DNA from 2 places in the Allobosea sp. TWI1241 genome. Region 2 is predicted to be linked to the other one. Evidence: predicted binding sites of a transcription regulator. Region 2 holds the regulator's gene; the other holds the start of a gene.
The links. The regulator LexA, encoded in region 2, represses DNA repair genes until DNA is damaged. The targets are predictions, from matches to a motif close to TGTTCNNNNTGTGTTCNG.

Region 1: a site for LexA is predicted at 8,588-8,605, ahead of dnaE (DNA polymerase III subunit alpha). Genes of this name have one in related genera too.

What each region holds. Positions count from the first base shown of each region.
Region 1 covers NZ_JBDJKW010000013.1:103,590-114,258, forward strand. The annotation lists gene ABE438_RS16325 (GNAT family N-acetyltransferase) at 1-661, opposite strand, end outside; gene ABE438_RS16330 (glycerophosphodiester phosphodiesterase family protein) at 658-1,407, opposite strand; gene ABE438_RS16335 (RidA family protein) at 1,407-1,880, opposite strand; gene ABE438_RS16340 (cell envelope integrity EipB family protein) at 2,078-2,920, shown strand; gene ABE438_RS16345 (DNA polymerase IV) at 2,877-4,223, opposite strand; gene ABE438_RS16350 (DUF3572 domain-containing protein) at 4,220-4,510, opposite strand; gene ABE438_RS16355 (response regulator) at 4,651-5,022, shown strand; gene ABE438_RS16360 (PleD family two-component system response regulator) at 5,042-6,418, shown strand; gene ABE438_RS16365 (alanyl-tRNA editing protein) at 6,528-7,244, shown strand; gene sseA (3-mercaptopyruvate sulfurtransferase) at 7,289-8,137, shown strand; gene dnaE (DNA polymerase III subunit alpha) at 8,886-10,669, shown strand, end outside.
Region 2 covers NZ_JBDJKW010000002.1:75,721-86,389, reverse strand. The annotation lists gene trpE (anthranilate synthase component I) at 1-1,026, shown strand, start outside; gene ABE438_RS03415 (anthranilate synthase component II) at 1,110-1,727, shown strand; gene trpD (anthranilate phosphoribosyltransferase) at 1,742-2,755, shown strand; gene trpC (indole-3-glycerol phosphate synthase TrpC) at 2,763-3,572, shown strand; gene moaC (cyclic pyranopterin monophosphate synthase MoaC) at 3,569-4,063, shown strand; gene ABE438_RS03395 (molybdopterin molybdotransferase MoeA) at 4,060-5,271, shown strand; gene lexA (transcriptional repressor LexA) at 5,384-6,124, shown strand; gene ABE438_RS03385 (ComEC/Rec2 family competence protein) at 6,118-8,409, opposite strand; gene gltX (glutamate--tRNA ligase) at 8,570-9,988, shown strand; gene gltA (citrate synthase) at 10,314-10,669, shown strand, end outside.

The DNA.
Region 1 (10,669 bases), on a different contig from region 2:
GCTTCAGCGCCTTGCGCTTGCGCGAGGACAGCGTGGCGAGAAAGTCGTCATAGGAGCCGAACCCGTCATTGTGCCAGTGGAACTGGATGTCGTGGCGTTCGAGATAGCCGGCGGCGGCGAGCGCCGCGAGGTCGGGCTCCTGCGCGAAGGTGACGTGGACCGACGAGGCTGCGATCTCGCCGCGCAGCGCCTCGAGCCCGGCGATCAGCGCCCCGCGCGCCTCGTCGGCGTCCGGCCCCTCGGCGACGAGCAGGCGCGGGCCGGTGGCGGGGGTGAAGGGCGCCGCAACCTGGATCTTGGGATAATAGCGGCCGCCGGCGCGCTCATAGGCATCGGCCCAGCCATGGTCGAAGACGTATTCGCCCTGGCTGTGGCTCTTGACGAAGGAGGGGGCGGCGGCGAGCAGCCGCTCCTGCGCGTCGTGGACGAGCAGATAGGCCGGCGACCAGCCACTGCGCCCGCCGACGCAGCCGCTCTCCTCCAGCGCGCGCAGAAAGGCGTACGAGACGAAGGGGTTGTCGGGATCGGCTGCGGCAGGGCCGAAGCCGGCGGGGCGGCCGGCGCCGGGATTGGCGCAGGCGTCCCACGCGGCGGCGGGAACGCCTTTCAGCGAGGTCGCGACGCGGACGGTGAGGCCTGCGTCAGGACCGGTCTCGCTCAAGGCCGGAAGCCCTCGAAGACCATCTGGTCGGCATGCTCCGCCGCCCGCGCCCGCTCCTCGGGCGTCCTGACCGTCCAGGTGATCAGCGGCAGGCCGAGCGCCTTGCGGCAGAGGAAGGGCGCGGCGCAGGGAAGGTCGCCGACCTTCCAGGACACGAAGTCCGGCCGGCTGGTCTCGAAATGCAGCAGGTTCGCCAGCGCGTGCTTCTGCTGCGGCGACATGGCGGCATAGTCGCCATACTCGTAGGCGCTCATCGCCACGATGCCGCGCGAGAAGCCGGGGGCGAGCTCGCGCAGCGCCGCCACGATCGTCGGGTCGAAGGATTTCAGCACGATCGGCTGGTCGCGACGGGCGTTGACCACCTCGGCGGTGCGCCGCGTCAGGCGCAGGTCGCCGTCGAAGCGGCTCTTCACCTCGATCACCAGCGGGGTGCGCCCGCCGATCAGGTCGAGGAAGGCGTCGAGCGTCGGGATCCTGTCGCTCGACCCTTTGAGCCCGATCGCCGCGAGCTCGGCCGCCTTGCGCGCCGCGACGGGGCCCGTCGCGGCGGTCAGCCGGTCGAGATTGAAGTCGTGGAACACCATCGCCTCGCCATCGGCGCTGAGCTGCACGTCGCATTCGATGCCGAAACGGCCCTCGATGGCGTTCAGCGCCGCGGTGGGCGAGTTCTCGGCGACGCCGGCGGCGAGGTCGTGCAGGCCGCGATGGGCGATCGGGCGGATCGTGAGCCAGTCCTGCGCGTGCATCAGGCGATCTCGAACATCGCCTCGACCTCGACCGCGGCGTCGGCCGGCAGCTCGGCGACGCCGATGGTCGAGCGGGCATGGCGGCCCTTGTCGCCCAGCACCTCGACCATCAGGTCGGAGGCGCCGTTCATCACGGTCGGCAGCGCGGCGAAGGTCGGGATGGCGTTGATGAAGCCGCCGAGCCGCACGCAGCGCACGATGCGGCCGAGATCGCCGTCGAGCGCCGCCTTGGCCTGGGCCAGTACGTTGATGGCGCAGAGCCGCGCCGCCTCGAGCCCGGCCTCGTTGAAGATCTCGGCGCCGAGCTTGCCCTTGTGCCGGTCGGCCAGCTTGCCGTCGGGGCCGAAGCAGAGCTGCCCCGAGATCACCAGCAGGTTGCCGGTAATGACATAGGGCACGTAGTTGGCGACAGGGGCGGCGGGGGCGGGCAGGGTGATGCCGAGGCTGGCCAGCCTGGTTTCGATGGCGTTCATCGCGAGGGCCTCATGAGCGGCGCGTCTTGCGCGGGTCCGGAGCTGGTCTGCAGGTGCTGTGCCTCCATGTCATGGACGAAGCTCGGCTGCGCGGCAAGCGGCGCCGCGGCGATGGCTAAGGCCGCGCCGCGCCATCTTTGCGCCATTGCGCCGGTGCACCTAGAATCGCATGCTCCGCCGGTCCGGCGGGGCCGAACATGAAGGCGAATGACGGCATGAAGGCGTGGCTGATCTGTGGAAGCGCGGGGCTGGTTCTGGCTCTGGCAGCTCCGGTTGTGGCGCAGGACAAGGCCGCCCCGGTCGTGCTGGCCTCGCACCGCATCGTCTACGATCTCTCGCTCGACCAGGGCGCGCCCTCGCGCGACATCTCCAGCGCCCGCGGCCGCATCGTCATCGATTTCTCCGGCGATGCCTGCGACGGCTACGCTCTCTCCTTCCGGCAGGTGACGGAGCTCGGCTCCGAGATCGGGCCGCGCGTCATCGATGCGCGCACGACGAGCTTCGAGGACGGCACGGCGAAGACCTACCGCTTCAAGACGGAGAGCAGCACCGCCGGCGCACCGGCCGAAACCGTCGACGGCACCGCCAAGAAGGCCGCCGAGGGCTATGAGGTGACGCTGCGCGCACCGGAGGCGGAGACGCATCGCGAGACCGTGCCGACCATGTTCCCCAGTGAGCAGATGAAGGCGCTGATCGCGGCCGCCCGTGCCGGCAAGACCACGCTGAACGCCCGGCTCTATGATGGCGCCAACACCGGCAAGGACGTCTACGAGACGCTCTCCGTGATCGGCCGCCCGGTCACCGGCGAGCCCGCCGAGCCGGCGCTGCGCCGGCCCGAGCTCAAGGACGTCAAGCGCTGGCCGGTGACCATGTCCTATTTCAAGGTCGGCTCGGAGGAGAGCACGCCCGCCTACACCGTCTCCTTCGACCTCTACGAGAACGGCATCGGCGGCTCGGTAAAGCTGGATTACGGCTCCTTCGCCCTGCGCGGCACCGTCACGAATCTGGATCTGCGTCCGGCTTCGGACTGCGCGAAGTAGCGCGCCGGCTGTCGCGCAGCGACAGCCCCTTGCCGATCACCGCCTCGCCGAAGCGCGCCCTGACGCGGTCGAGTGCGCTTTCCATCGCCTTCAGCCGCGGCGTCTCCCGGTCGGCGAGGTCGCCATGGTCGGCGCTCTCCGGATCGGAGAGATCGGCCGCGCCGATGCCGATCAGCCGGTAGGCGCGCCCGCCGCATTCGCGCCGCAGCAACTCGCGGCCGGCGGCGAACAGCCTTGCAGCGAGCTGGGTCGGCTCCGGCAGGCGCGCGGCGCGGGTGATGATCTGGAAGTCGCTGCTCTTGAGCTTCAGCGTCACGGTGCGCCCGGCGAGCGCCTGCCCCTTGAGCCGGACGGAAGTCTTCTCGCAGAGCCGCCACAGGATCGGCTCGAGATCCTCGAAGCGCGACAGGTCGACGTCGAGGGTCGTCTCCGAGGAGACCGACTTGGTGTCGTGGTCGGGCTGGACGCGGCGCGGATCGATGCCGCGCGCCAGGTCGCGCAGGCGGGCGCCGTCCTTCCCGGCGATGCGATACAGCGTCTCGACCTCGGCGCGGGCGAGGTCGCCGATGGTGGCGAACCCGGCCTGGGCGAGCCGCGCCACGCCGGCCTGGCCGACGCCGGGGATCATCCCGACCGGCTGCGGCGACAGGAAGCCGACAGCTTCCGCGCGGCCGATGATCGAGAAGCCGCGCGGCTTGTCGAGGTCGGAGGCGACCTTGGCCAGGAACTTCGCATAGGACAGGCCGACCGAGATCGTGATGCCGATCTCGCTCTCGACGCGGCGGGCGAAGCGCGCCAGCGTCGCCGCCGGGCTGGCATGGTGCAGCCGCTGCGTGCCGCCAAGGTCGAGAAAGGCCTCGTCGATCGAGACCGGCTCGACCAGCGGCGTCAACTCCTGCATCAGACGGCGGACCTCGCGGCCGACCTTGGCGTATTTCGCGATGTCCGGCTTGATCACCACCGCCTCGGGGCAGGCCTTCAGCGCCTTGAACATCGGCATGGCCGAGCGGACGCCGGACATGCGGGCGATGTAGCAGGCGGTCGAGACCACGCCGCGCTTGCCGCCGCCGATGATCACCGGCTTGTCGACGAGCGAGGGATCGTCGCGCTTCTCGATCGTCGCGAAGAAGGCGTCGCAGTCGACATGGGCGAGGTGGAGGCTGTCGCGCTCGGGATGGCTCAACAGCCGCGGCGAACCGCAGGCCGGGCAGCGCCGGGGCCGGGCTGCCGCCTCGGTGACGACATGGTCCGCGAGGCAGTCGCGGCACAGGATCCGGCCCGCATCGCTGCCGGGCGCGGTCACGGGTCGTAGGCGTCCGGCGGGCCGGCGAGCAGTTCGCGCGCCTGGGCGATCACCTCTGGATCGAGCGCGAGATTGGCCGCGAATTCGAGCAGAAGCGATTCGCTGGCGCAGAGATGGTCGACGACCGCGAGCAGGAAGCCGGGCTCCTGCGCTGCCGAGCGCAGCGTGCCCGGCCCGATGCCGGTCGCGGCCAGGAAGGGCTCGATGCGTTCGGGCTCGGAAGCGAGGAAGGCGAGGGCGCGCAAGGCGAGCGCCTCGGCTTCCTGCGATGTGATGGCGCGCGACATGACGGATACCTCGCCGGGTGTCTGCGATCGGATTTGCGTTTCGTCAACGGCTGGCGTGATACATCATCATCGAACGAGGTCGCCGGCTTTGAAAGCCCCGGGCGTTCGGCCGATCATTCTCTCTCGCAAGCGGGGTCTCGATGACGAAGACGGTTCTGATCGTCGAGGACAACGAGCTGAACATGAAGCTGTTCAACGATCTGTTGGAGGCCCATGGCTATGCGACGCTCAAGACCGCCGACGGTATCGAGGCGATCGAGCTCGCCCGCACCCATCGCCCGGACCTGATCCTGATGGACATCCAGCTGCCGGAAGTCTCGGGGCTGGAGGTCACCAAATGGATCAAGGAGGACGACGACCTGAAGTCGATCCCGGTGATCGCGGTGACCGCCTTCGCCATGAAGGGCGACGAGGAACGCATCCGCGACGGCGGCTGCGAGGCCTATATCTCCAAGCCGATTTCCGTGGGGAAGTTCCTGGAAACCGTACGCGCCTATCTCGGAACGGCCTGAGGGCCGGAAAGCGAAGAGGATGTCAGCCCGTATCCTGGTTGTCGACGACATCGCGACCAATGTGAAGCTGCTCGAGGCCAAGCTCTCCGCCGAGTACTTCGACGTCGTGACCGCCACCAACGGCATCGAGGCGCTGGCCATCTGCGAGCGCGGCGAGGCCGACATCGTGCTGCTCGACGTGATGATGCCGGGCATGAACGGCTTCGAGGTCTGCCGTCGCCTGAAGACCGCACCGTCGACCGCCCATATCCCGGTGGTGATGGTCACCGCGCTCGACCAGCCGAGCGACCGGCTGAAAGGACTGGATGCCGGCGCCGACGACTTCCTGACCAAGCCGATCGACGATGCGGCGCTGTTCGCCCGCGTCCGCAGCCTGATCCGGCTGAAATCCGTCACCGACGAGTTGCGCCAGCGCGCGCTCGCCTCGCGCCGGCTCGGCATCGCCGACCCGCTGGTGGCGGCCGCCGCCGAGACCGGCCTCAACGGCCGCCTCCTGCTGATCGAGGACCGGCCGCTGATCGCCCAGCGCCTGGCACAGGCGCTGTCGAGCTTCCATTCGGTCGAGGTCGAGGGCGACGCCGGCAAGGCGCTGGAACGCGCCTCGGAGGGCGATTTCGAGATCGTCCTCGTCAGCCTCGATCTCGCCAATTATGACGGGTTGCGCCTGTGCAGCCAGCTGCGCTCGCTGGAGCGCACCCGCAATCTTTCGGTGCTGATGCTGGGCGAGGCCGGCGACCAGGGTCGCGTGCTGCGCGGGCTCGAGATCGGCGCGCACGATTTCCTGGTCCGCCCCATCGACCGCAACGAGCTGCTGGCGCGCGCCCGCACCCTGGTGCGCCGCAAGCGATTCGCCGAGCGGCTGCGCGACAGCGTGCAGAGCTCGATGGAAATGGCGGTGATGGACCAGCTCACCGGCCTCCATAACCGCCGCTATCTCGACGGCCGCCTCTCCGGCATGTTCGACGAATCCGCCCTGCGCGCCCGGGCGCTCTCGGTGCTGGTCCTCGACGTCGACCACTTCAAGGCCGTCAATGATGGCTGGGGCCACGATGTCGGCGACGAGGTGCTGCGCGAATTCGCCGACCGCGTCCGGGCCTGCACGCGCGGCATCGACCTCGTCGCCCGCCTCGGCGGCGAGGAGGTGGTCGTCGTGCTGCCCGATACCCCTCTCGAGGCCGCCCGCGCGGTGGCCGAGCGCATCCGCGCGCGCGTCGAGGGCGAGGCCTTCCCGATCCACGCCCGCACCGCCGCGATTCCCGTCACTGTCTCGATCGGCGTGGCGAGCCGCCGCGCCGGCGACATCTCCGCCGCCGAGATGCTCAAGCGCGCTGACGAGGCGGTCTACCGGGCCAAAGCCGGCGGCCGCAACCGGGTGATCGTCTCCAGCGCGGCCTGACCGCGGCGAGGGGGCGCCCCGCGCCACGCGGCTTTTCCTCCCGGAACTCCCCTGCGATAACCGCTGCCTTCGCCGCCGCATCGCCCGGCGGCGCGACAGGGAGACGCCGATGACCACCGAGCTGCTGTTCCGCGACGACGCCTATCTGCGCGAGACGCCCGCCACCGTGACCGGGATCGACGAGCGCGGCGGCATCATCCTCGACCGCACGGTGTTCTACGCCACCGGCGGCGGCCAGCCCGGCGATGTCGGCGAACTGGTTCGGGCCGACGGTACCACGATCGCGATCGCCAGCGCCGTCTACGACCCGGCCGACCGCAGCCGCATCCTCCACATCCCCGCCGCGGGACAGGCCGTGCCGGCGGTCGGGGAGGCGGTGACCGCCCGCCTCGACTGGGAGCGCCGCCTGCCGCGCATGCGCATCCACACCGCGCTGCATCTGCTCAGCGTCGTGCTGCCCTATCCGGTCACCGGCGGGGCGATCGGCGATGGTGATGGCCGGCTCGACTTCGACATTCCCGATGGCGGGCTCGACAAGGACGCGATCGCCGCCAGTCTCAACGAGCTGGTCGCCCGCGGCGCCGCGGTCAGCGACAGCTGGATCACCGATGCCGAGCTCGACGCCAATCCCGGCCTGGTCAAGACCATGTCGGTGCAGCCGCCGCGCGGTTCAGGCCGCATCCGCCTCGTCGCGATCGAGGGTATCGACCTCCAGCCCTGCGGCGGGACCCATGTCCGCAACACCGCCGAGATCGGCAGCGTCGCGGTGACGGCCATCGAGAAGAAGGGTAAGCAGAACCGCAGGGTGCGCATCGCGCTCCTGTGAGGGATCTGCGCTCCGCGGAGCGGTCGAGCGAGGGAATGGCGGTCATGGCCGGAACGGATGTCTTCGTCAGCACGGAATGGCTCGCCGAGCGCCTCGACGCGCCCGACATCGTCGTGGTGGACGGCTCCTGGTATCTGCCCGCGCAGGGGCGCGATCCGGCGGCCGAATATGCCGCGCGCCGCATTCCCGGCGCCGTGCGCTTCGATCTCGACGCGGTGAAGGACACCCAGTCCAGCCTGCCGCACATGCTGCCGGGGCCGGAGGCCTTCGCGGCGGCGGTCGGCGCGCTCGGCATCGGCGACGGCATGCGCATCGTCGTCTATGACGGGCTCGGCCTGTTCTCCGCGCCGCGCGTGCGCTGGACCTTCCGGACCTTCGGCGCCCGCGACGTCGTCATCCTCGACGGCGGCATGCCGCAATGGCTGGCCGAGGGCCGCCCGGTCGACGAGGGCGAGCCGCGCCTGCGCCGGCCGACGCAGTTCACTGCCCGCCTCGACCATTCCGCCGTCGCCGACATGGCGGATGTCGCCGCCGCGCTCGACAGCGGCGCGGCTCAGATCGTCGATGCCCGCCCGGCCGAGCGCTTCCGCGGCGAGGCGCCCGAGCCGCGTCCGGGCCTGCGCGCCGGCCATATGCCGCGCGCGCGCAACGTCCCGTCCTCGGCGCTCGTCGCGGATGGCCGGCTCAAATCGCCCGAGGCGATCGCCGCGGCCTTCGAGACGGCCGGGGTCGATCTCTCCCGGCCGGTGGTGACGAGCTGCGGCTCCGGCGTGTCCGCCGCGATCCTCTCGCTCGGCCTGGAGGTCGTCGGGCGGCCCGCCCGCGCCATCTATGACGGCTCCTGGGCCGAATGGGGCGCCAGCGACCGCCCGGTGGTGACCGGCCCGGCCTGAGCTGAGGGTGGGCATCGAAAGGGTCTGGCTATTATTTAGGCGGCCTGCTCATTTTTTAGGTCAGTAATACTGCCCTTCCGCCCTTGTCGCGCGGCGGGTGCCTCCCTAAATCATAACCACCGCGGCAGAGATGCCGCGTCGCCCTCCTTGGGCGTTTCCTCCCTAGACTTCGGCCTGCGCCCCGGCGCGGGCCTTTTTCTTTTTGGGCGCCGCTTCCGGGCCGGAGGGTCAGACTGCTGGCTGCGCCGGCGTCTCAAGCACCTGAATCGATATTTGCGCGCCGGCCGCCAAGGTCCTGGCGCGACTCGTCAATCGGGGCGTGCAGGCCTCGATCGCCCGAGGCAGGACGGCGAGAACCCGGCATCCTGCCGCGCGGCAGCACCCGCCCTCTCAACCTTTCGTTAACGTTCGCGGCACGGTACGGCCGTCCACGGCTCGCTGTGGATTGACGTGAACAAATAAGGAACTAATCTGAACATATCGGAAACGCAGGAGGCCGGAATGCAGATCGCCCGCAAGCTCGTCACCGGTGTCGTCGAATTCGCGGCGCTCGCCCTCTTCGTCGGCATGATCTGGGTCTGGGCCGCCATCGTCGCGCTGCCGCCGGCGGTCTGAGCCGGGGAGGGCGCGGCGGCGTCGGCCTGGCCGACGGCCAGGTCGCCGGCCAACTCGCCATGTCCACAGCCCTGCCGCGATCCGGGCTCGACCCGGCCGGGGCGCCGCGCGATAACCCGCCGGTGAGGGTGTGATGAGCGAGCGCAAAGACGATTCCCTGGTGCAGGACGAGGTCGGCTTCGTCCATCTCCACGTCCATTCGAGCTACTCTCTGCTCGAGGGCGCGATCCAGGTCGGCACGCTGGCCAAGCTCGCCGCCGGCGATGGCCAGCCGGCCATGGCGCTGACCGACACCGACAACCTGTTCGGCGCGCTGGAATTCTCCGAGAAATTCGCCTCCGCCGGCATCCAGCCGATCACCGGCGTGCAGCTCACCGTCGATTTCGCCGACGAGGAGACCGGCGGGCGCCGGCCCGTGCAGCCCGTCACGCCGCATCTGGTGCTGCTCGCCACCAGCGAGGCCGGCTACGGGAACCTGATGAAGCTGGTGACCCATGCCTGCTTGGCGACGGCGGGCGGCTCCCCGGTCGCCGCCATCGACATGCTGGCCGCCCATGCCGACGACCTGATCGCGCTGACCGGTGGTCCCGGCGGCCCGCTCGATCTCGCCTTGCGCGCCGGCCAGCCGGCCCAGGCCGAGAAGCGTCTCGCCCGGCTGCGCGCCATCTTCGGCGACCGGCTCTATGTCGAGCTGCAGCGCCATGGCCGCGACGACGAGGCTGCAGTCGAGAGCGCGCTGCTGCGCCTGGCCTATGACGCCGACCTGCCCATCGTCGCCACCAACGAGCCCTTCTTCGGCAAGCCAGCCGATTTCGAGGCGCATGACGCGCTGCTGGCGGTGGCGGAAGGCCGCCTCGTCTCGGACGGCGACCGGAGGCGGGTCACCACCCAGCATTATTTCGCCAGCCGCGAGGAGATGCGTCGCCGCTTCGCCGATCTGCCGGAGGCGCTGGCGACCACGGTCGAGATCGCGCGCCGCTGCGCCTGGCGCGTCGGCACGCGCAAGCCGATCCTGCCGCGCTTCGGCGAGGAGGGGCGCGACGAGGCCGAGGAACTGCAGGTCCAGGCGAAGGCCGGCCTCGCAGCCCGCATTGCCAAGCACGGCCCGGCCGAGGGCTACACGGTCGAGGATTACGAGAAGCGGCTCGATTTCGAGCTTGGCATCATCACCCGGATGAAGTTCCCGGGCTACTTCCTGATCGTCTCCGACTTCATCAAATGGGCCAAGGCGCACGACATTCCCGTCGGCCCGGGCCGCGGCTCGGGCGCCGGCTCGCTCGTCGCCTATGCGCTGACCATCACCGACGTCGACCCGCTGCGCTTCGCCCTGCTGTTCGAGCGCTTCCTCAACCCCGACCGCGTCTCGATGCCGGACTTCGACATCGACTTCTGCCAGTACCGGCGTGAAGAGGTGATCGACTACGTCAAGCGCCATTACGGCGAGGAACGCGTCGCGCAGATCATCACCTTCGGCACGCTGCAGGCGCGCGGCGTGCTGCGCGACGTCGGCCGCGTGCTGGAGATGCCCTACGGCCAGGTCGACAAGCTGACCAAGCTGGTGCCGCAGAACCCGGCCAAGCCGATCAGCCTGGCCGAGGCGATCGAGGGCGAGCCGAAGCTGCAGGAGGCGGCCGCCGAGGAGCCGGTGGTGGCGCGCCTGCTCGAGATCGCCCAGAAGCTCGAGGGCCTGCACCGCCACGCCTCGACCCACGCCGCCGGCGTCGTCATCGGCGACCGCCCGCTGGAGCAGCTCGTCGCGCTCTCGGTCGATCCGCGCACCGGCATGCGCGTCACCCAGTTCAACATGAAATGGGTCGAGCAGGCGGGGCTGGTGAAGTTCGACTTCCTCGGCCTCAAGACGCTGACGACGCTGACCATCGCGGTGAAGCTGATCGCCCAGCGCGGCATCGCCGTCGA
Region 2 (10,669 bases):
TTCGATTCCGTGCGCGACGAGATCACCGTGGTGACGCCCGTGCGCCACCAGCCGGGCCTCGCCGCCAGCATCGCCTACGAGCACGCCCGGGAGCGGCTGGATGCGGTCGTCGCCGCGCTGGAGGGGCCGCTGCCCTCCGAGGGGGCGATCGACATCGCCGCCATCCCTCATCCCGCGCCGGTCTCGAACACCAGCGAGGCGGAGTTCCACGCCATGGTGGCCAAGGCGCAGGACTATGTCCGCGCCGGCGACATCTTCCAGGTCGTGCTCTCGCAGCGCTTCGAGGCGCCGTTCGAACTGCCGCCCTTCGCGCTCTACCGGGCGCTGCGCCGGGTCAATCCGGCGCCCTTCCTGGCCTATCTCGACTTCGAACGCTTCCAGATCGTCTGCTCCAGCCCGGAAATCCTGGTCCGGCTGCGCGATGGCGAGGTCACCATCCGCCCGATCGCCGGCACCCGCCGCCGCGGCGAGACCCCGGCCGCCGACGAGGCGCTGGCCGAGGAACTGCTCGCCGATCCCAAGGAGCGCGCCGAGCACCTGATGCTGCTCGATCTCGGCCGCAACGATGTTGGCCGCGTCGCCGAGATCGGCTCGGTGCGCGTCACCGATTCCTTCTTCATCGAGCGCTACAGCCAGGTGATGCACATCGTCTCCAACGTCACCGGCCGGCTGGCCGCGGGCGAGGACGGGCTCTCGGCGCTGAGCGCGGGCTTCCCGGCCGGCACGGTCTCGGGCGCGCCCAAGGTCCGCGCCATGGAGATTATCGACGAGCTGGAGACGGACGGGCGCGGCGCCTATGGCGGCTGCATCGGCTATTTCGGCGCAAATGGCGAGATGGACACCTGCATCGTGCTGCGCACCGCCGTGGTGCAGGACGGCCGCATGCAGGTCCAGGCGGGCGCCGGCATCGTCTACGATTCCGACCCGGCCTCCGAGCAGCAGGAATGCGTGAACAAGGCCAAGGCCCTGTTCAAGGCGGCCGAGGAAGCGGTGCGCTTCGCCGCCCGTGCCGGCCGCGGGCAGTAGGCCCGCCCCGGGAAACTTGACCCGCGCGCCGGTTGGGGGGCATGTGCTCACCCCAAACAATGGGTGGGGACGGCCCCGAAGCGATGCGCATCCTGCTGATCGACAATTACGACAGCTTCACCTGGAACCTGGTCCACCTGATCGGCGGGCTGGGCGTCTCGGTCGAGGTGCGCCGTAACGACACGCTTTCGGTCGACGAGGCGCTGTCCGGCGGCCATGACGCCATCGTGCTGTCGCCCGGGCCCTGCACGCCGAACGAGGCCGGCATCTGCCTCAACCTCGTGCGCGAGGGCGCCGCCCGCAAGCCGATCTTCGGCGTCTGCCTCGGCCTGCAGACCATCGGCCAGGCCTTCGGCGGCGAGGTCGTGCGCGCCCCCTTGCCGATGCACGGCAAGGTCTCGTCGATCACGCATCGGGCCCGCGGACTCTTCCACGGCATCAACGGCCCCTTCGAGGCGACGCGCTATCATTCGCTGGTGGTGCGGCGCGAGAGCTGCCCGGCCGAGCTGACGGTCGAGGCGGAATCCGGCGACGGGCTGATCATGGCGCTGTCGCATCGCGATTTGCCGGTGCACGGCGTGCAGTTCCACCCCGAGAGCATCGCGTCCGAGCACGGCGCGACGATCCTGCGCAACTTCCTCGATCTCGCCGAGCGATGGTCGCGCACGCACGCCGACGCAGCCCTTTCCGCGACAGCCTGATCGATCGAGTCATCATGGACGATTTCAAGCCCTTCATCGCCAAGGTCGCGACCGGCGCCTCGCTCTCGCGCGAGGAGGCCCGCGACGCCTTCGAGGCCATGCTCTCCGGCGGCGTCACCAATGCGCAGGCCGGGGCCTTCCTGATGGCGCTGCGCGTGCGCGGCGAAACCGAGGAGGAGATCGCCGGCGCCGTCAGCGCCATGCGCTCGCGCATGGTCACCGTGCAGGCCCCGGCGGACGCCGTCGACATCGTCGGCACCGGCGGCGATTCCTCCGGCTCCTATAACGTCTCGACGCTGGCCTCGATCATCGTCGCGGCCTGCGGCGTGCCGGTCGCCAAGCACGGCAACCGCGCCGCATCCTCGCGCTCCGGCGCCGCCGACGTGCTGACCGCGCTCGGCGTCAAGGTCGGGCTCGACCCGGCCGGCATCGCGCGCTGCATCGGCGAAGCCGGCGTCGGCTTCATGTTCGCGCCGAGCCACCACGCTTCGATGCGCCATGTCGCGCCGGTGCGCACCGAGCTCGGCACCCGCACCATCTTCAACCTGCTCGGCCCGCTCTCGAACCCGGCCGGCGTGCGCCGCCAGCTCGTCGGCGCCTTCTCCGAGACCTGGCTCGAGCCGATGGTGAAGGTCCTGGCCGCGCTCGGCTCGCAGAGCGTCTGGGCCGTCACCGGCTCCGACGGGCTCGACGAGATCACCACCACCGGCCCGACCCGCGTCGTCGCGCTCAAGGACGGCCGGATCGAGCAGTTCACCATCGCGCCCGAGGATGTCGGCATTGCCCGCGCCCGGCCGGAGGACCTGCGCGGCGGCGAGCCCGAGCATAATGCCGAGGCGCTGCGCGCGGTGCTCGACGGCGCCCGCAGCGCCTATCGCGACATCGCCGCCTTCAATGCCGCCGCAGCCCTGGTCGTGGCGGGCAAGGCCGCAACGCTGCAGGACGGCCTGGCCCAGGCCTATGCCGCGATCGACGGCGGCAAGGCCAAGGCAGCGCTGGCGACCCTCGTCGCCGCCTCGAACGCGTGAGGCCGCGATGTCGGACATCCTGAAGCGGATCGAGACCTACAAGCGCGCGGAGATCGCAGCCGCGCGGGAAGCCGTGCCGCAGGTCGAGATCGAGCGGCGCGCCGCCGCCATGCCGCCGCCGCGCGACTTTCTCGGCGCGCTGGAAGCCAAGCATCGCGACGGCGCTCCGGCGCTGATCGCCGAGATCAAGAAGGCGAGCCCGTCAAAGGGCCTGATCCGCCCCGATTTCGACCCGCCGGCGCTGGCCCGCGCCTATGCCGAGGGCGGCGCCGCCTGCCTCTCGGTGCTGACCGACACGCCCTCCTTCGAGGGCCGGCCGGAATTCCTCGACCAGGCGCGCCAGGCCTCCGGCCTGCCCGGCCTGCGCAAGGACTTCATGTTCGAGCCCTATCAGGTCTTCGAGGCCCGCAGCTGGGGCGCGGACTGCATCCTGCTGATCATGGCGAGCCTCGACGATGCCGCCGCGCGCGAGCTTGCTGCGACGGCGAAGGCGCTCGGCATGGCGGTGCTGGCCGAGGTCCATGACGAGGCGGAACTCGACCGGGCGCTGGCGCTCGACACACCGCTGGTCGGCATCAACAACCGCGACCTGCGCAGTTTCGAGGTCAGCCTGACGGTGACCGAACGGCTCGCCCCGCGCGTGCCGAAGGACCGTGTCCTCGTCGGCGAGAGCGGCATCTTCACGCATGCGGACATCGTCCGCCTGCAAGCCTGTGGCGTGAACACCTTCCTCGTCGGCGAGAGCCTGATGCGGCAGCACGACGTCGCCGCCGCGACCCGCGCGCTTCTGACCGGCGCCGCCGAGGCCGCGGCGTGAGCGGCCTCACCCATCTCGACCACAAGGGCGAGGCCCATATGGTCGACGTCGGCGACAAGGCCGAGACGCAGCGCGTCGCGGTCGCCGAAGGCCGCGTCGTCATGCAGGCCGCGACCCTCGCCATCGTCCGCGACGGCGAGGCCAAGAAGGGCGACGTGCTCGGCACCGCCCGCCTCGCCGGCATCATGGCCGCCAAGCGCGCCCATGAGCTGATCCCGCTCTGCCACCCGCTGCTGCTCAGCAAGATCGCGGTCGAGCTGGAGATCGACGAGGCGCTGCCCGGCGTCACCGTGCGCGCCGAGGTCCGGCTGACCGGCAAGACCGGCGTCGAGATGGAGGCGCTCACCGCCGTCAGCGTCGCCTGCCTCACCGTCTACGACATGGTGAAGGCGGTCGATCGCGCCATGCAGATCGAGGGCGTGCGCCTCGTCCACAAATCCGGCGGCAAGTCCGGCGCCTACGACCTCGCCGATCCGGGCCCCGCGGCATGAGCCTGACCCCGGTCGATGCCGCGCTGGCCGCGCTGCTGAAGAGCGTTCCGGGACCGACGGGCACGGAGCGGCTGCCGCTCGCCGACTGCATCGGCCGCGTGCTTGCCGAGGATCTCGCGGCGCTGCGCACCCAGCCGCCTTTCGCGAATTCGGCCATGGATGGCTACGCCGCCCGCGCCGCCGACCTCCAGCCCGGCAGGACGCTCGCGGTCATCGGCGAATCGGCCGCGGGCAAGCGCTTTTCCGGCGCGGTCGGCCCCGGGGAGGCTGTGCGCATCTTCACCGGCGCCCCCCTGCCCGAGGGCGCCGACGCCGTGCTGATGCAGGAGGATGCCGAGGGCGTCGGCAGCCCCAGCATCCGCGTGCTGGCGCAGGTCGCGCCCGGAAGGTTCGTGCGCGCCGCCGGGCTCGACTTCAGCCAGGGCGACAGGCTGCTCGCCGCCGGACGCAGGCTCGACCCGGCGACGCTCGCGCTCGCCGCCGCCATGGGACACGCCTCGCTGCCGGTGCGGCGCCGGCCGCTGGTCGCCATCCTCGCCACCGGCGACGAACTCGTCAGCCCGGGCGAAGAGACCGGGCCCGACCAGATCGTCGCCTCGAACGGTTTCGCGCTGGCCGCCCTGGTCGCGCAGGCCGGCGGCACGCCGCTCGATCTCGGCATCGCCCGCGACGACCATGCCGACCTCGCCGCGCGGATCGGCGCGGCGCGCCGGGCCGGTGCCGACGTACTGGTCACGCTCGGCGGCGCCTCGGTCGGTGAGCACGACCTGGTGCGCGCGGCCCTCGCCGCCCAGGGCATGACGCCGGGCTTCTGGCGCATCGCCATGCGCCCCGGCAAGCCGATGATGACCGGCGTGATCGAGCGCATGGTCGTGCTCGGCCTGCCGGGCAACCCGGTCTCCTCGATCGTCTGCGGCCATCTCTTCGCCGTGCCGCTGGTCGAGGCGCTGCTCGGCCTCGCCGACCCGGCGCGGGACCGCAGCGAGCGCGCCAGCATCGCCGTCGACCTGCCGGCGAACGACGAGCGCCAGGACTATCTGCGCGCGACGCTCGAGCAGGGCGCGGACGGGCCGGTCGCCACGCCCTTCCCGCGCCAGGATTCCTCCATGCTCGCCACCATGGCGCGGGCCGATGCGCTGGTCGTGCGCCCGGTGAACGCGCCGGCGGCGAAGGCCGGCGATCCCTGTCGGATCCTGCGGCTGCGCTGAGGCCGGCGCGCGCCGGCCGGCCCTCGCCCGGCGACCTTGCGGAACACAAAGAGAACAGCTATCCTGTTCAGGCTTTGTTTCGAATCCAGCCTGAAAGGCGCGCACCTCCGTCATGCTGACACGCAAACAGTCGGAACTGCTCCGTTTCATCCATGAGCGCCTGCGCGAATCCGGCGTGCCGCCCTCCTTCGACGAGATGAAGGACGCGCTCGACCTGCGATCCAAATCCGGCATCCACCGCCTGATCATGGCGCTGGAGGAGCGCGGCTTCATCCGGCGCCTGCCCAACCGGGCCCGCGCGCTGGAGGTGATCAAGATGCCGGACAATATGGGCGGCGCCGCGCCGGGCCAGCAGCGCCCGCGCTTCAGCCCCTCTGTGGTACAGGGCGGCCTCGGCCAGACGCCGCCGCCCGCCCCTGCGGCCCCTGTCGCGCCGGCGCGGCCGCGTGCCGCCGAGGAGGATGGCCGCGGCACGGTCTCGATCCCGGTGATGGGCCGCATCGCCGCCGGCGTGCCGATCTCGGCGATCCAGAGCCGCAGCCACGCCGTCTCCCTGCCCGCCGACATGCTGGGCACCGGCGAGCATTTCGCGCTCGAGGTCCGCGGCGATTCGATGGTCGAGGCCGGCATCCTCGACGGCGACACGGTGGTGATCCGCAAGCAGGACACCGCCAATACGGGCGACATCATCGTCGCGCTGATCGACGACGAGGAAGCGACGCTGAAGCGGCTGCGCAAGCGCGGCTCCTCCATCGCGCTCGAAGCGGCGAATCCGGCCTATGAGACCCGCGTGCTCGGTCCCGATCGCGTTCGTATCCAGGGCCGGCTGGTCAATCTGATGCGGCGCTACTGAAGCCGCTCGGCCTCGTCCGGGACGGATGGGGCCGTGGCCGCCGCAGGCGGCGTGGCCGTGACGCGGGACTGTGGCGGCCGCCCGGCGGTCGAGGCCGCGGGGGACGGCTCCGGCTGCGGGCGGGTCCAGGGCCGCCGACGGGTGGCGTCCTCGGCGGTGAAGGCGGTCCAGCCGCCGCCGGCGGTGCGATAGCTGACGGCGCCGTCGCGGCGCAGCACCGCCCGGTCGATCAGCCGGGCCGCGCAGGCGCCGTTGGCATAGAGCGGCGTCACCACCAGATCGGCACGCCCACAATCCTCGGCCAGCGCGATGCGGTCGCGCGCATAGGCGACGCTGCGGCCGTCCGCGAGCCGGATGACGCAGCCGCGCGTGTCGCAGGCCGCGCCGCTGCGCAGGCCGGGATCGTCGGGCGCCCGCGAATCCCCGTCCGCCAGCAGCCATTGCGCCAGCACGAAGCGGCTCGGCCGCCCGGCCAGCACCAGCCGCCCATCCGCACCGCGCACCAGCATGCCGGAACCGTCGCGCTCGATCAGGATGTCGGGGCGGGCCGGCGCCGCGGCGACGGCGAGGCCGGCGAGCAGCGGCAGCGCCGCGAGATAGCGGATCGCCGTGGTCCAGAGTGTCAGCCAGAGCAGCGCCAGCGAAAACGCCACTAGCGCCGCGGGCCCGAAGGCCGGCAGCACCACCGTCGAGCGCTCCATTCCCGCGACCCAGTGCGCGAGTTTCAGTACGAGCTCCGAGGCCCAGCCCATCGCCGCCCAGGCCGGCCAGTCGAGCCCGAACGGATAGGCCAGCACGCCGAACACCGCCGCCGGCATCACCACCAGCGAGACGAAGGGCAGGGCCAGCGCATTGCCGAGCAGGCCGAACGGATTGAAGACCTGGAAATGATAGACGCCATAAGGCGCCGTCGCCGCGGTCGCCACCATGGTGGTGGTGACGATGCCGACCGCCGAGAGCCAGAGCGGCCGCAGCGGCCAGGGCCAGTTCGCCGCCTTGGCATCGGGCGCGCGGGCCTGCCAGCGCTCGGCAAAGGCGATCAGGGCCGCGACCGCCCCGAACGACATCTGGAAGCTCGGGCCGAGCAGCGCCTCCGGCTCACGCAGCAGCACGATGATCGCGGCGAGCGCGAGATTGCGCATGCTCAGCGCCGGGCGGTCGACGAGGATCGCGCCCAGCATCACCAGCGTCATGATCAGCGAGCGCACGGTCGCGACCTCGGCACCGGAGAAAACGCAATAGGCAACAGCGCCGCTCATCGCGGCCAGCGCCGCGATCTTCTTGACCGGCCAGGCCAGCGCCAGCGTCTGCGAGGCGCAGAGCAGAGCCCGCACCAGCCAGAAGATCGTCCCGGCGGCGAGCACCATATGCAGGCCGGAGATCGAGACGATGTGGTAGATCCCCGCTGCCCGCAGGTCGATATTGGTGCTCTCGCTGATCAGCCCGCGCTTGCCGGTGACCAGCGCCGCGCCCATCGCGCCCGCCTGCCCGCCCCCGATCGCGGCGATGCGCGCGGTCAGCACGTTGCGGGCATCGTCGATCAGCACCTGCCGGCGCAAGGCGGACGGCATGGGCTGCTCCGCCGGCGAGAGCACGACCTTGCCGACGATGTTGCCGACCGCGCCGATGCCGCGAAAGAAGGCGTCGCGCGCGAAATCGTAGCCGCCGGGACGCGCCGGGCCGGGCGGCGGCAGCAGCCGGGCCGTCGCCAGCAGGTGGTCGCCCGGCCGCAGCCCGGTGACATTGGCCGAGACGCGCACCCGCCGCGGCCGCGCCGGCTCCGCCACGCCTGCGAGGCTCGTGACCAGCAGCACCAGCCTGACGCCCTTCTCCCGCTGCTCCAGGCTCTCGACGAAGCCGCTCACCCGCCCGACATGCGGACGGGCCAGGATGGGTGCGGCGACCTCGGCGCTGCGCCAGACCCCTGCCGCGAAGCCGACGAAGGCGGCAGCGAGCGCGACGCAGGTCGCCATCGCCCCGCGCCGCGTCCGGCTGAAGGCGAGCGCCGCGGCGCCGAACAGCCCTGCCCCGAAGAGCGGCGCTGCCAGGCCCGGCTCGCCATCGGCGAGGAAATACAGCAGGACGCCGATCCCGAGCGGCACCGGCAGCCAGTTGAACAGCCGCCGCCGCTCGATCTCCAGCGCCAGCGCGCCGCGCAGGCCGTTCCAGAAGGTATGGAGCAGGATCGCGGGCGACCAGTCGGGACGCGTTCGCCCCGCCCCGCCCGCCAGGACGAGGCCGGCAGCCCGCGCCACCCCACGGCGCTCGGGCGGGATGGACGCCATTGCCCCCCTCGCGGCCTCCCCTCGCCGCGCCGGCGCAGGAAGGCGCTTAACGGCGGCGGCCCGGGCATGTTACAGCGGCCGCGCCGGATGTCAGCCCGGCCGGGCGCATCGCGCCCTTCGCCGTCTCCCCTTGTTTCGCCGTTTCCCGGAGCCTTCCTTCATGAGCGATGAGGTCGTCACGCGCTTTGCGCCGTCGCCCACCGGATTCCTCCATATCGGCGGGGCCCGCACCGCACTGTTCAACTGGCTCTACGCGCGCCGTCACGGCGGCCGCATGCTGCTGCGCATCGAGGACACCGACCGCGAGCGCTCGACGGACGCCGCGATCGCCGCGATCCTCGACGGGCTGTCCTGGCTCGGCCTCGATTGGGACGGGCAGACGGTCTACCAGTTCCAGCGCGCCGCCCGCCATCGCGAGGTCGCCGAGCAGATGCTCGCCGCCGGCAAGGCCTATTACTGCTACGCCACGCCGCAGGAGCTCGAGGAGATGCGCGAGAAGGCGCGCGCCGAGGGCAAGCCGCTGCGCTATGACGGGCGCTGGCGCGATCGTGATCCGTCGGAGGCGCCGGCCGGCGTCAAGCCTGTGATCCGCCTCAAGGCCGAGCAGACCGGCGAGACGGTCGTCGAGGACGAGGTCCAGGGCCGCGTCGTCTGGCAGAACGAGAATCTCGACGACCTCGTGCTGCTGCGCTCGGACGGCACGCCGACCTATATGCTCGCCGTGGTGGTCGACGATCACGACATGGGCGTCACCCATATCATCCGCGGCGACGACCACCTGACCAACGCCGCCCGCCAGACCCAGATCTACCAGGCGATGGGCTGGAGCGTGCCGAGCATGTCGCACATCCCGCTGATCCACGGGCCGGACGGCGCCAAGCTCTCGAAGCGCCACGGCGCGCTCGGCGTCGATGCCTATCGCTCGATGGGCTATCTGCCGGTGGCTGTGCGCAACTACCTCCTGCGCCTCGGCTGGAGCCATGGCGACCAGGAGATCTTCTCGACCGAGGAGATGATCGCCCTGTTCAACCTCTCCTCGATCGGCCGGTCGCCCTCGCGCTTCGACTACGCCAAACTGGAGAACCTCAACGGGCTCTACATGCGCCAGGCCTCGACCGACGAGCTGATCGACGGGCTGAAGGCGATCTGGGGCGAGATCGGCCCCGCCCGCGGGCTCGGCGAGACGCTGGATACGGCGCTCGAAGCCAAGCTGCGCGCCGCCATGCCCGGCCTGCAGGAGCGCGCCAAGACGCTGATCGAGTTGATCGACAGCGCCTCTTATCTCTATGCAAGCCGGCCGCTGGCGCTGGAGCCCAAGGCCGCCGCCCTGCTCGATGCCGGCGCCCGCGAGCGCATGCCGGCCCTGTCCGAGCGGCTGGCCGCGGTGGACGACTGGTCGCCGGCGGCGCTGGAGGAGGCCGTGCGCGCCTTCGCCACGGAGAAGGAGATCAAGCTCGGCCAGGTCGCGCAGCCTTTGCGTGCGGCGCTGACCGGCAAGACCACCTCGCCGGGCCTGTTCGACGTGATGGCGGTGCTGGGCCGCGAGGAGGTGCTCGGCCGGCTGGCCGATATCGGCTGACGCGATGCGTCCATCGGCGAGGCCGTCGAGATGCCCGTCCGAGTGGCCCTCGCGGCCCCTTGGACGGATTGCGCAGGCCAGTTCGGTTGAACAGCCCCCGCAAATGGTCTAGCAACGCAGCGCAGCATCGGCTCCCTGGGCGGGTGCGGGCACGAATAATGCTTGTATTTCAGTCCGATGAACCCACCCCCTGCCATCCGACGCACCGTCCGTCACGGCGCCGTCACAGCGCGACGCTCGGATGACAGCTGATGGGATGTGACCGGCCGGCCCTCACCCGACCGCGAGAATGATCTGAAGATCGAGCCTGAAAGGATCGGTATCCATGAGCGGAACCACGAGTCAGTTGAGCGTCGACGGCAAGGCCGTCGACCTCCCGGTCAAAGAGGGCACGATCGGGCCGTCCGTCGTCGACATCAGCAAGCTCTACGCCCAGAGCGGCATGTTCACCTACGACCCGGGCTTCACCTCGACGGCGAGCTGCGAGTCGCAGATCACCTATATCGACGGTGACGAGGGCACCCTGCTCTATCGCGGCTACCCGATCGAGCAGCTGGCCGAGCACGGCGACTTCCTCGAGACCTGCTATCTGCTGCTCTACGGCGAACTGCCGACCGCGGCCCAGAAGGCGGATTTTGACTACCGCGTCACGCGCCACACCATGGTGCACGACCAGATGCA